DNA from 4 places in the Patulibacter defluvii genome. Region 2 is predicted to be linked to each of the others. Evidence: riboswitches for the same ligand, from Rfam matches in the RefSeq annotation. Region 2 holds a riboswitch; each other region holds the start of a gene.
The links. Region 2 has a riboswitch for cyclic di-AMP ahead of SH587_RS09615 (transglycosylase family protein). Riboswitches for the same ligand answer to the same signal wherever they lie in the genome.
Positions count from the first base shown of each region.

Region 1 (2,191 bases), on a different contig from region 2:
CCGTGCCCGCCGCGTAGGCCTTGATCGGGGTGCCGATCGCCGCGGCGATGTCCATGCCCGCGTGCTGCCGGCCCCACCGCGCGCCGTAGGGCGAGGTGACCGTGCCGCTGATCGGCTTGGCCGTCCCGCTGGTCGACCCGGTCGAGGACGATCCGCTGCCCGTGTCGGTCGGGGTGTCGGCCTTGGGGGACGCCTCGCGGTCGCTCGACGTCTCGCCGCCGCCGGTGCTCTTCGCCGCGTCCTTCGACCCACCGTCGCCGGTCGCCGTCGATGCCGCTCCGTCGCTGGAGCTGGAGCCCGCCCCCGAACCCGAACCGGAACCCGTCCCGGAATCCGACCCCGAGCCCGAGTCGGACGTGGCCGCCGCCTCGTCGCTCGCCGCGGTGCTCGACGGCGACCGATCGTCGTCGGTCAGGGCCGCGGTACGGGTCGTCGCCGCCCGCTCGCTCGGGCCGACGAGGACCAGGTCCTGCCCGCCGTCGGCGCTGGTCCGCGCCGCCACGACCTTCAGCGACGAGCCGCCCGCACCCGCGCCGCGGACCGACGCCTGCTGGGTGCTGAGCAGCGCCGTCCAGGTCTGCGGCCCGAGGACCCCGTCGACCTGCAGGCCGCGCTGGCGCTGGAAGCGCTCCACCGCCCGCACCGTCCGCTCGCCGTAGACCCCGTCGACGTGGACGCCGAGCCGCTGCTGGGCCTCGCGCACGTCCTGCCCGGTCGCGCCCGCGACCAGGATCGAGCGCGTCCGGCCCTCGTCGCTGATCGGCCCGGCGATCCGACCGCTGGTGGTGGCCGAGCCATCGGTCGTCGTGGTCGCGGTGTCGCCGGTCGCCCCGGCGGCGATCGCACCGCTGACGGCGGGACCGGTGGTCGAGCCGACCATCGCCACGCTCATCGCCATCGCCATCTTGCGCCGGCGCCGCTCGCGCGCCCGCTGGATCGGGACGCTGATCCGCCGCTCGCGCGCCCAGACCGTCGAGCGCTGCCAGAGGCTCGGATCGGCCAAGTCGCGGCCTCCGACACCGGTGCTCGCCGGAACGCCGGCCGCGGCCAGGGCCGAGGCGACGCCGTTCGGCCCCAGATCGATCGCGGTCGCGGTGTGGGTCGGGCGCGCCGCCGTCGCCTCCAACCGCCGCGCCAGGCGCGAGGGCTCGGACGCTGAGGTACCACGGATCGCCCGCTGGCGACGCTGTCGGGAGCGCTCGTGGGACGCCTGCCACAGGTCGTCGCGCACGAGGTCGCGCTGCTGTCCGGTCACTCCGGCATTCCTCCTGTCGGTGGCCTGCGGGGTGAGCTGACGGGCTCGCGCTCCAGGAGCTGCGCTACGCCTTGCGGCGATTCGCCCCAGCGGTCGTGACGACCGCGGTTGGTTCCCCCGCCCGCGCGCATCGGGCGCGCGGTTCGGCCGTTGAATCCGCAGAGCACCGTAGCGCACCCGCAACGCGGATTGCAGCACTTGAGGAAACGTTCATCGGGCCTTGAGGTGCCTCAGTCGACGACCACCTCGACGTCCTCGCGGCCGTCGTCGAAGGCCAGGTGGGTCTGGATCCGGGCCGCCTCGGCGAGCGGCGTCTCGTAGCTCCAGGCGACGTCCTCGACGCCCGCGACCGTCCAGTACGACGCCTCGCCCTTGTAGGGGCAGATCGTCCGCAGGCCCGAGCCCGGCGCCACCGCTCCCGGATCGACGTCGGCGGCCGGGACGTAGACCCGCGGCGGCAGGCCGGTCTCGAAGAGCAGCTTCGGCCGCACGCTGCGGGCGACCACGGTGCCGCCGATCCGGACCTCGACCGACCGCGATCCGTCGTGGACGTCGACCCGGTGGTAGGGGTCGCGCAGGTGGCCGACGATCCGGTCCTGCTCGGCGAACCAGGCCTCGACCTTCTCCGGGTAGAGGGCAGCCAGGCCGCGCAGCCAGGGAGCGGCGGGCTGTGGGTCCTCGTAGGCCCAGATCGCGTCCTCGACGACCTGCCCGCCGGCGTTCAGCGACCAGTACGAGGCGTCGCCCTTGAAGGGGCAGTGGGTGGTGGTCGCGGTGCGGGTCATCAGGTCGCCGCGGTAGTCCTCGAACGGGGCGTAGATCCGCGGCGGGATGCCGGTCTCGTAGAGCAGCTGCGCGCGGTCGCTGTCGAGGACCAACTCGCCGCCGACGACCGCCCGCACCCGCGGGCCGTAGGGCTGCAGGTAGAGCTGGTGG
Region 1 covers NZ_JAWZSQ010000020.1:629-2,819, forward strand. Annotated here, with positions in the region: partial or broken gene SH587_RS18065 (peptidoglycan DD-metalloendopeptidase family protein) at 1-1,255, opposite strand, end outside; cyclic di-AMP (ydaO/yuaA leader) riboswitch at 1,261-1,414, opposite strand; gene SH587_RS18070 (DUF427 domain-containing protein) at 1,486-2,191, opposite strand, start outside.
Region 1: it holds a riboswitch for cyclic di-AMP, as region 2 does, so the genes downstream of both, SH587_RS18065 (peptidoglycan DD-metalloendopeptidase family protein) here and SH587_RS09615 (transglycosylase family protein) in region 2, are expected to answer to the same signal.

Region 2 (2,191 bases):
GCGCCTGCGACCGCGCGCAAGGTCGGGGCGAACCGGCGTCATCCCACCCCTCCCCCGTCGAACTGGCGTCATTCCGCCCCGGATAGCGGAGTGGATTGACGCCAGTTCGGGAGCGGAGGTGGGAGTTGACGCCAGTTCGCGCGGGCCGCGGTGGGCCGGGCCTAGCGGCCGCAGACCGGCCAGGGCTGCGTGCCGCGGGCGGCGAGCAGCTTGGCCGCGATCCGGTCCTGCTCGGCCTCGGAGGCGGCGGCCGGATCGCCGCTGCCGCCGTTGGCGCGCCAGGTCTGGCGGTCGAACTGGTACTTGCCCCGGTAGGTCCCGTTGGCCGAGATCGCGGTCGGGTCGCCGCCCGACTCGCACTGGGCGATCTTGCGGAGGGTGGCGTTGGTCGTCCCGCTGCCGCTGCCGCTGCCGGCGCTGCCGCTGGTCGTGCGGCTGCTGCGGGCGCTGGCGGTCGCGCCGCCGCGGAGCCCGAGCGCGGCCAGGGTCTGGGGTCCGATCACGCCGTCGACGGCGATCCCGGCCTGGCGCTGGAAGCGCTTGACCGCGGCCCGGGTCTGGGGACCGACGACGCCGTCGGCAGCGATCCCGAGCTTGCCCTGGACGGCGGCGATCGACGCGCCGCCCGCCTGGCTCTTCGCGCTGCCGCCGGCAGAACCGGTCTGGGCGGCCGCGACGCCGCCGAGGCCGAGCACGGCGACGGTCATCGCGGTCGCCGTGGCGCGCCGGCGGGTGCTCCAGCGGCGCTTCGACGCAGCGGCGTCGCGGCGCTTGCGCGAGGCCCGCAGGCTGCGCGCCCACGGCAGCGTGGACGCGAGGTCGCGATCGTGACTCATGGGGGGTTCCGTCCCTTCGTCTCATCGCCTACGGGGTTAGCTGACGGGCTCGCGCTCAAGACGTGCGCTACGCCGGAGTCCTCCGGCGATTCGCCCCCGATCGCCACTTGGCGATCACTGGGTCCCCCGCTCCCGACCGCTGTGCGACCGGGACTCGGCATGGGTTATGGAGCGCAGGATGCTAGCGCAGCGTCCGACGGATCGGGACGCCGGCGCGCCAATCAGCCGCGGCGGCGCCCGGTCCCGCCGAGCGGCCGGCCGGCGGAGGCGGCCCGTCCCAGGCCGCCCAGGGCCCCGACCGCGACCAGCGCCGCGGCGGTCTTCAGGTGGGTCGCCAGCCGCTCCAGCCGGATCACCTCCCAGCCCTCCTCGCGCGCCACCCGGGCCAGCTCGCGGTCGGGGTTGACGGCCACCGGATGGCCGACCGCCCGCAGCATCGGCAGGTCGGACTCGCTGTCGGAGTAGGCCCACGAGGCGGACAGGTCGAGCCCGTCGCGCTCGGCCAGCCGCCGCATCGCCTCGACCTTGCCCTCGCGGTAGGTCATCGGGCCCGACAGCCGCCCGGTGTAGCGGCCGTCGACCGCCTCGAGCGGCGCGCCGAGGGCGCCGTCGAAGAACAGCACCCCGGCGATCATCGAGGCGGTCTCCTGGCTCGACGCGGTCACCACGTAGACCGGCCGGCCCTCGTCCTGGTGCTCCCAGGCGATCGCCAGCATCTCGGGGTAGAGCCGCGGCAGCACGCCGGCCAGGACCCGCGGCGACAGCCGCTCGAAGTCGCGCACCCGCTGGCCGGCGAGGAACTCCCCCACCCGCTCCCAGACCTTGCGGGTCGACTCGTCGGTCGAGCCGCGGATCCGGAACTTCAGGTTCTCCCAGCCGTCCGCGGCCAGCCGCCGGCGCGAGATCAGCCCGTGGGCCGCCGCCGCCCGCGCCCAGTAGAACCCGGACGAGCCGGCGACCAGCGTCTTGTCGAGGTCGAAGAACGCGGCGGCGCGGGGCACGCCGCGGAGGTTAGCGAGGCCTCGGCCGTCGCTCGCGTGGCGGTCGGCCCCCAGCTGCCGGGGGCCGACCGCCACGCGAGGCGGCGGGGGTCGGCCTCAGCCGACCTTGATGACGACGGCGTCGCCCTGGCCGGTGCCGGAGCACGCGGTCGCGACGCCGATGCCGCCGCCGCGGCGGCGCAGCTCGAGCAGGGCCGAGCCGATGATCCGGGCGCCCGAGGCGCCGAGCGGGTGGCCGAGGGCGATCGCGCCACCGTTGACGTTGACCCGGTCCTCGTCGATGCCGAGATCCTTGATCGAGTTGAGGGCGACCGAGGCGAAGGCCTCGTTGATCTCCCAGACGTCGACGTCGGA
Region 2 covers NZ_JAWZSQ010000007.1:107,592-109,782, forward strand. Annotated here, with positions in the region: gene SH587_RS09615 (transglycosylase family protein) at 162-836, opposite strand; cyclic di-AMP (ydaO/yuaA leader) riboswitch at 847-1,006, opposite strand; gene SH587_RS09620 (HAD family hydrolase) at 1,058-1,837, opposite strand; gene SH587_RS09625 (thiolase family protein) at 1,934-2,191, opposite strand, start outside.

Region 3 (2,191 bases), on a different contig from region 2:
TCACCGCCGGCGGGATCACGCTGCTGGGGCCGAGCACGAAGATCGTCGCGCGCGGGTGGTCGGCGAGCTGGCGCTTGGTCGCCGCCGGCAGGCCGTTCTTGGTCACGAACGCGATCGGGTCGCCGGACTTCGCCGCCCAGGCGGCTGCCGGGACCGCGAACTCGGGCCGCTCGGCGCTGACCACCAGCACGCTGTCGCTGGCGCGGCGGCGGGCGGCGGCGGTCAGGCGGTCGATCGCCAGCGCCAGCTCGGCCGGGTCGCGCCCGTCGATGTCGTTGGTCCGCAGGCCGCTCGGGCGGCCGACCGCGCCGACCCGGAAGACCTGGGCGCCGCCGGCCGGCTCGCTGCCCGCCGGCCGCAGCGTCCGCAGCGCGTCCTGGGTGATCTCCGGCAGCTGGGTGCCGTCGCTGAAGAGGATCGGGGCGCCGATCGGCTTCGCCATCAGCGAGCTGGCGGCCAGCGCGGCCCGCCAGTCGCGCTTGTCGACGAGCGCGATCGCGCGCGCCTGCGTCTCGGCCGCGCCGCCGGAGTAGATCGCGCGCGCCATCGCGGCGGCGGCGGCGACCGGGTCGTCGCTGGCGGTGCGGGTGGTGTTGCGGGTGGCGACGACCGGGAAGCCGAGATCGGTCGGCCCGGCGGCCTCCGCGGCCTTCGGCGTGCCCCCGAACGGCGAGCCCCCGGACTGGTCGTCGTCGCCGCAGCCGGCGAGCGCCGTCAGCGCCAGGCAGGCGGCCACGAGGGCCGTTCGGCGGCGGGGGAGGGCCCGGTGCGGAGACATCGCCGTCGAACGCTACCCGGCGACGCTGGATCGCGTGCGACGGGACTCCTCCCCGCTGCAGGACGCGCTGCAGGGTTGGGTGCGAGCTTGCGGGACTCCTGTTACGCTGCCCGGAGCCGAATTACCGAGTGACGTCTCGGTAAGCGGGGGAACCACTAGTTCCTTGGGGCAAATTCGCCGCGATAGCGGTGGAAGCGCTGGCTCTTTCTGCGCTCGCCCGTCAGCTAACCCCGTAGGCCGACGAAAGAGAGCAGTTCCTTGCGCCCCTTCACTCGAGCCATGGCCCTGACCGCTGTTGCGGCGTTCGGTTTCGTCGGCACCGCGTCAGCCGCTTCACCGGCGACCGGTGGGCTGACGACCGAGACGCCAGCCCAGACGGCTCCGGCTCCGCCGGCGGCTCCCGGGGCGGTCCAGGTTCCGGCCGGGATGCGGGTCACCAACGGCGTCCGCGCCAAGCGTTACAAGGGCAAGACGCTCGACGGCCGCACCGCGTACTTCGCGCGGGTCCCGCTGAAGGCGCCGGCGCAGGTCCAGCAGGCCGTGATCGCCGCCAACAAGATCGTCGGCAAGCCGTACAAGTACGGCGGCGGCCACGCCCGCGTCGAGGACACCGGCTACGACTGCTCGGGCACCGTCAGCTACGCGCTGATCGGCGCCGGGCTGCTGAAGAGCCCGCTCTCCTCCTACGAGTTCGACGATCTCTGGAAGAACGCCGAGGAGGGTCTCGGCCAGTGGATCTCGGTCTACGGCAACCAGGGTCACGCCTACGCCGTGATCGCCGGGCTGCGGCTCGACACCTCGGCCGCCTACGACCGCGGCGGCGCCAAGGGCCCGCAGTGGCGTCCGAACAACCGCAAGGACGCCAAGAAGTTCGCGGTCGTCCACCCGCCGGGTTTGTAGGGCCGCGCCTCACCCCTGAGCTTGCGAAGGCCGCGCACCGCGCGGCCTTCGTCGTTCTCGGACCTCCGCCGGGAATTCACGGCGGCTTGAGCCAGGGACGATAGGGTGGTCGACGAGTTCCCGAACACGTTGAAAGTGGAGACCGATATGGGCCTCGGCGGCCGCATGTCCACCGTCATCAAGGCCAAGCTGTCCCGCGTTCTGGACAAGGCCGAAGACCCGGGCGAGACGCTCGACTACAGCTACCAGAAGCAGCTGGAGAACCTGCAGAACGTCAAGAAGGGCATCGCGGACGTCGTGACCGCGAAGAAGCGCCTGCAGCTCCAGACCGAGAAGCACCAGCAGGCGCTCGTCAAGCTCGACACGCAGGCGCGTCAGGCGCTGGCGGCGGGCAACGAGGCCCTGGCTCGGACGGCCCTGGAGCGCAAGAGCGCGATCCAGAACGAGATGCAGAGCCTCGACACCCAGGTCGCGGAGCTGGAGAACCAGCAGCAGCAGCTGATCGCCAGCGAG
Region 3 covers NZ_JAWZSQ010000031.1:29,083-31,273, reverse strand. Annotated here, with positions in the region: gene SH587_RS22245 (hypothetical protein) at 1-778, opposite strand, end outside; cyclic di-AMP (ydaO/yuaA leader) riboswitch at 883-1,032, shown strand; gene SH587_RS22240 (hypothetical protein) at 1,205-1,678, shown strand; gene SH587_RS22235 (PspA/IM30 family protein) at 1,826-2,191, shown strand, end outside.
Region 3: it holds a riboswitch for cyclic di-AMP, as region 2 does, so the genes downstream of both, SH587_RS22240 (hypothetical protein) here and SH587_RS09615 (transglycosylase family protein) in region 2, are expected to answer to the same signal.

Region 4 (2,191 bases), on a different contig from region 2:
AGAGGGCGATCAGGTCCTCGGCGGCGGGGCGGAGCGGCATCGCGACGGAGACTAGGCGGTCAGCGCCGCCAGCTCGCGCCGCAGGTTGCCGCGGGCCGCCCGCTCGGCCTGCTCCTGGCCGGGCAGGGCGAAGAGCCGCGCGCGGTCGAGCAGCTGTCGCAGGACCGCGGCCCGCCCGCTCGTCCACTGCGCGTCGGGCACGTGGGCGTACTCGGCCCGCACGCGGGCGACGTAGCGGTCGTAGTCGGGCGCGGGGCCGGCCAGCACCGCCAGGTCGGCGTCGCCCAGCCAGCGGGCGACCAGGTCGCGCTCGCCGTCGTGGGCGGGGTCGGTGGCCAGGATCGCCGCGACCACGACGGCGACCGTCGCCGGCGCCACCCCGCGCTGCTCCAGCACCCGCCGCGCGAGGTCGGCCGAGCGGCGCTCGTTGTCGGCCCGCCGCGGGTCGTGGACGACGTCGTGGAAGAACGCGGCCAGCACCACCGCGGTCCGGTCCGCGGGGCCGGCGCCGTCGGGCGTCAGCCGGTCGACCTCGCGCAGGACGTGATCCAGGTGGTCGACGTCGTGGTAGCGCCGGTGCGGCTGGGAGTAGGCGTCCCAGAGCAGGTCGAAGACGTCCTCGGTCCGGCCGGTCCACCCGCAGTCGCCGCAGATCCCGGCGAACCGCCCGTACAGGTCACCCCGCATCGCGGACCGACCGTAGCGGGTCCGGACCGCCGGCCGGGCCACGCAGGGGCGCGACCATCGTGGCGCGTCGCCACTCGCAACCGAAGAATCGGCGCGATCGGGCAGGAACCACCGCGTTCCCGGCGACGGCCTTGCTACGGTGCTGCGAGCCGAATCGCCGGCGACGAAGGCCGGCGAACGGGGGACCCACTGGACGGGATGGCCGCACGGCCGTCCTGCTCGGGGCGAATCCACCGAATGGTGGAGGCGCTGCTCTTTCTGCGCCAGCCCGTCAGCTAACCCCGTAGGCCGACGAAAGAGAGCAGACCCCCCCGTGACACCCCTCACCCGTGGCGCCGCGCTCGCGGCCGCCCTCACGCTCGGACTCGCGACCCCGGCGCTCGCCGACCAGCCCGCTTCGGGCGGCCTCGGTGCCGGCGGCCAGGCGAACACGACGGCCAGCACGGCCGCCGCGAGCCCGACCGCGGCGCCGACGAGCACGGTCTCGACGACGAAGACGGTGAAGCTGACCCGCTCGCAGACCAAGAGCGTCCAGCGCCGGGTCAAGGTCCGCGCCGACGGTGCCCTCGGCAGCCGGACCCGCAGCGCGATCAAGCGCTACCAGGGCAAGAAGAGCCTGACCCGCACCGGCCGCCCGAACCTCGAGACGCTGCGGGCGATGAAGCTCCGCTTCGCCGAGAAGATCGAGGCGAAGATGGCCGCCGCCTCGCCGGCCGCGACCGCCGACGACGGCACCGCGACCGAGGCGGCCCCGACCGCCCCCGCCGGCGCGATCGCGGCCGCGATCGCCGCCGCCCGCGGCCAGATCGGCACCCCGTACCGCAACGGCGGCACCGCCCCCGGCGGCTTCGACTGCTCGGGCCTGATGGTCTGGGCCTTCAAGCAGGCCGGCGTCAGCCTGCCGCGGACCAGCTTCGAGCAGTTCAAGGTCGGCGTCGCCGTCGACCGCGCCGACATCCAGCCGGGCGACCTCGTCTTCTTCTCGACCGCCGGCCCCGGCGCCTCGCACGTCGGGATCGCGACCAGCGCGACGACGGTGATCTCCGCCACCACCCACGGCGTGATGGAGCACAAGCTCAACGACAGCTACTGGGGCTCCGCCTACGTGGGGGCCCGCCGGATCAGCGGCTGACCGCCACCGCGGGCCGCCGGCCCGCGCACGAGCAGGACCCTCGACGCCACCCGCCCGGGTGGCGTCGCCGCGTTCGGGGTAGGGGAGGGTGTGCCCGGGCCACCACCCTACCGGCGGTCGCGTGTGTGGTTCCACACTCGCCGAGGACCGTCCGGTTCGCTACCGTTCCATGTTGACTGACCAGTCAATCCATCCCTGGAGCCGCCTCCGATGACGACCGAACCGACCAGCGCCGAGTCCCGCAAGTTCGCCGAGGAGGCGCGCGAGCAGGACTGGAACCTCCCCTCCTTCGGCAAGGAGCTCTACCTGGGCGACTTCCGCCTCGACCTGATCCATCCGCTGCCCAAGGAGGACGCGGAGAAGGCCGAGCGC
Region 4 covers NZ_JAWZSQ010000010.1:80,147-82,337, reverse strand. Annotated here, with positions in the region: gene SH587_RS12330 (amidohydrolase family protein) at 1-40, opposite strand, end outside; gene SH587_RS12325 (HD domain-containing protein) at 52-687, opposite strand; cyclic di-AMP (ydaO/yuaA leader) riboswitch at 825-992, shown strand; gene SH587_RS12320 (NlpC/P60 family protein) at 1,001-1,819, shown strand; gene SH587_RS12315 (acyl-CoA dehydrogenase family protein) at 2,030-2,191, shown strand, end outside.
Region 4: it holds a riboswitch for cyclic di-AMP, as region 2 does, so the genes downstream of both, SH587_RS12320 (NlpC/P60 family protein) here and SH587_RS09615 (transglycosylase family protein) in region 2, are expected to answer to the same signal.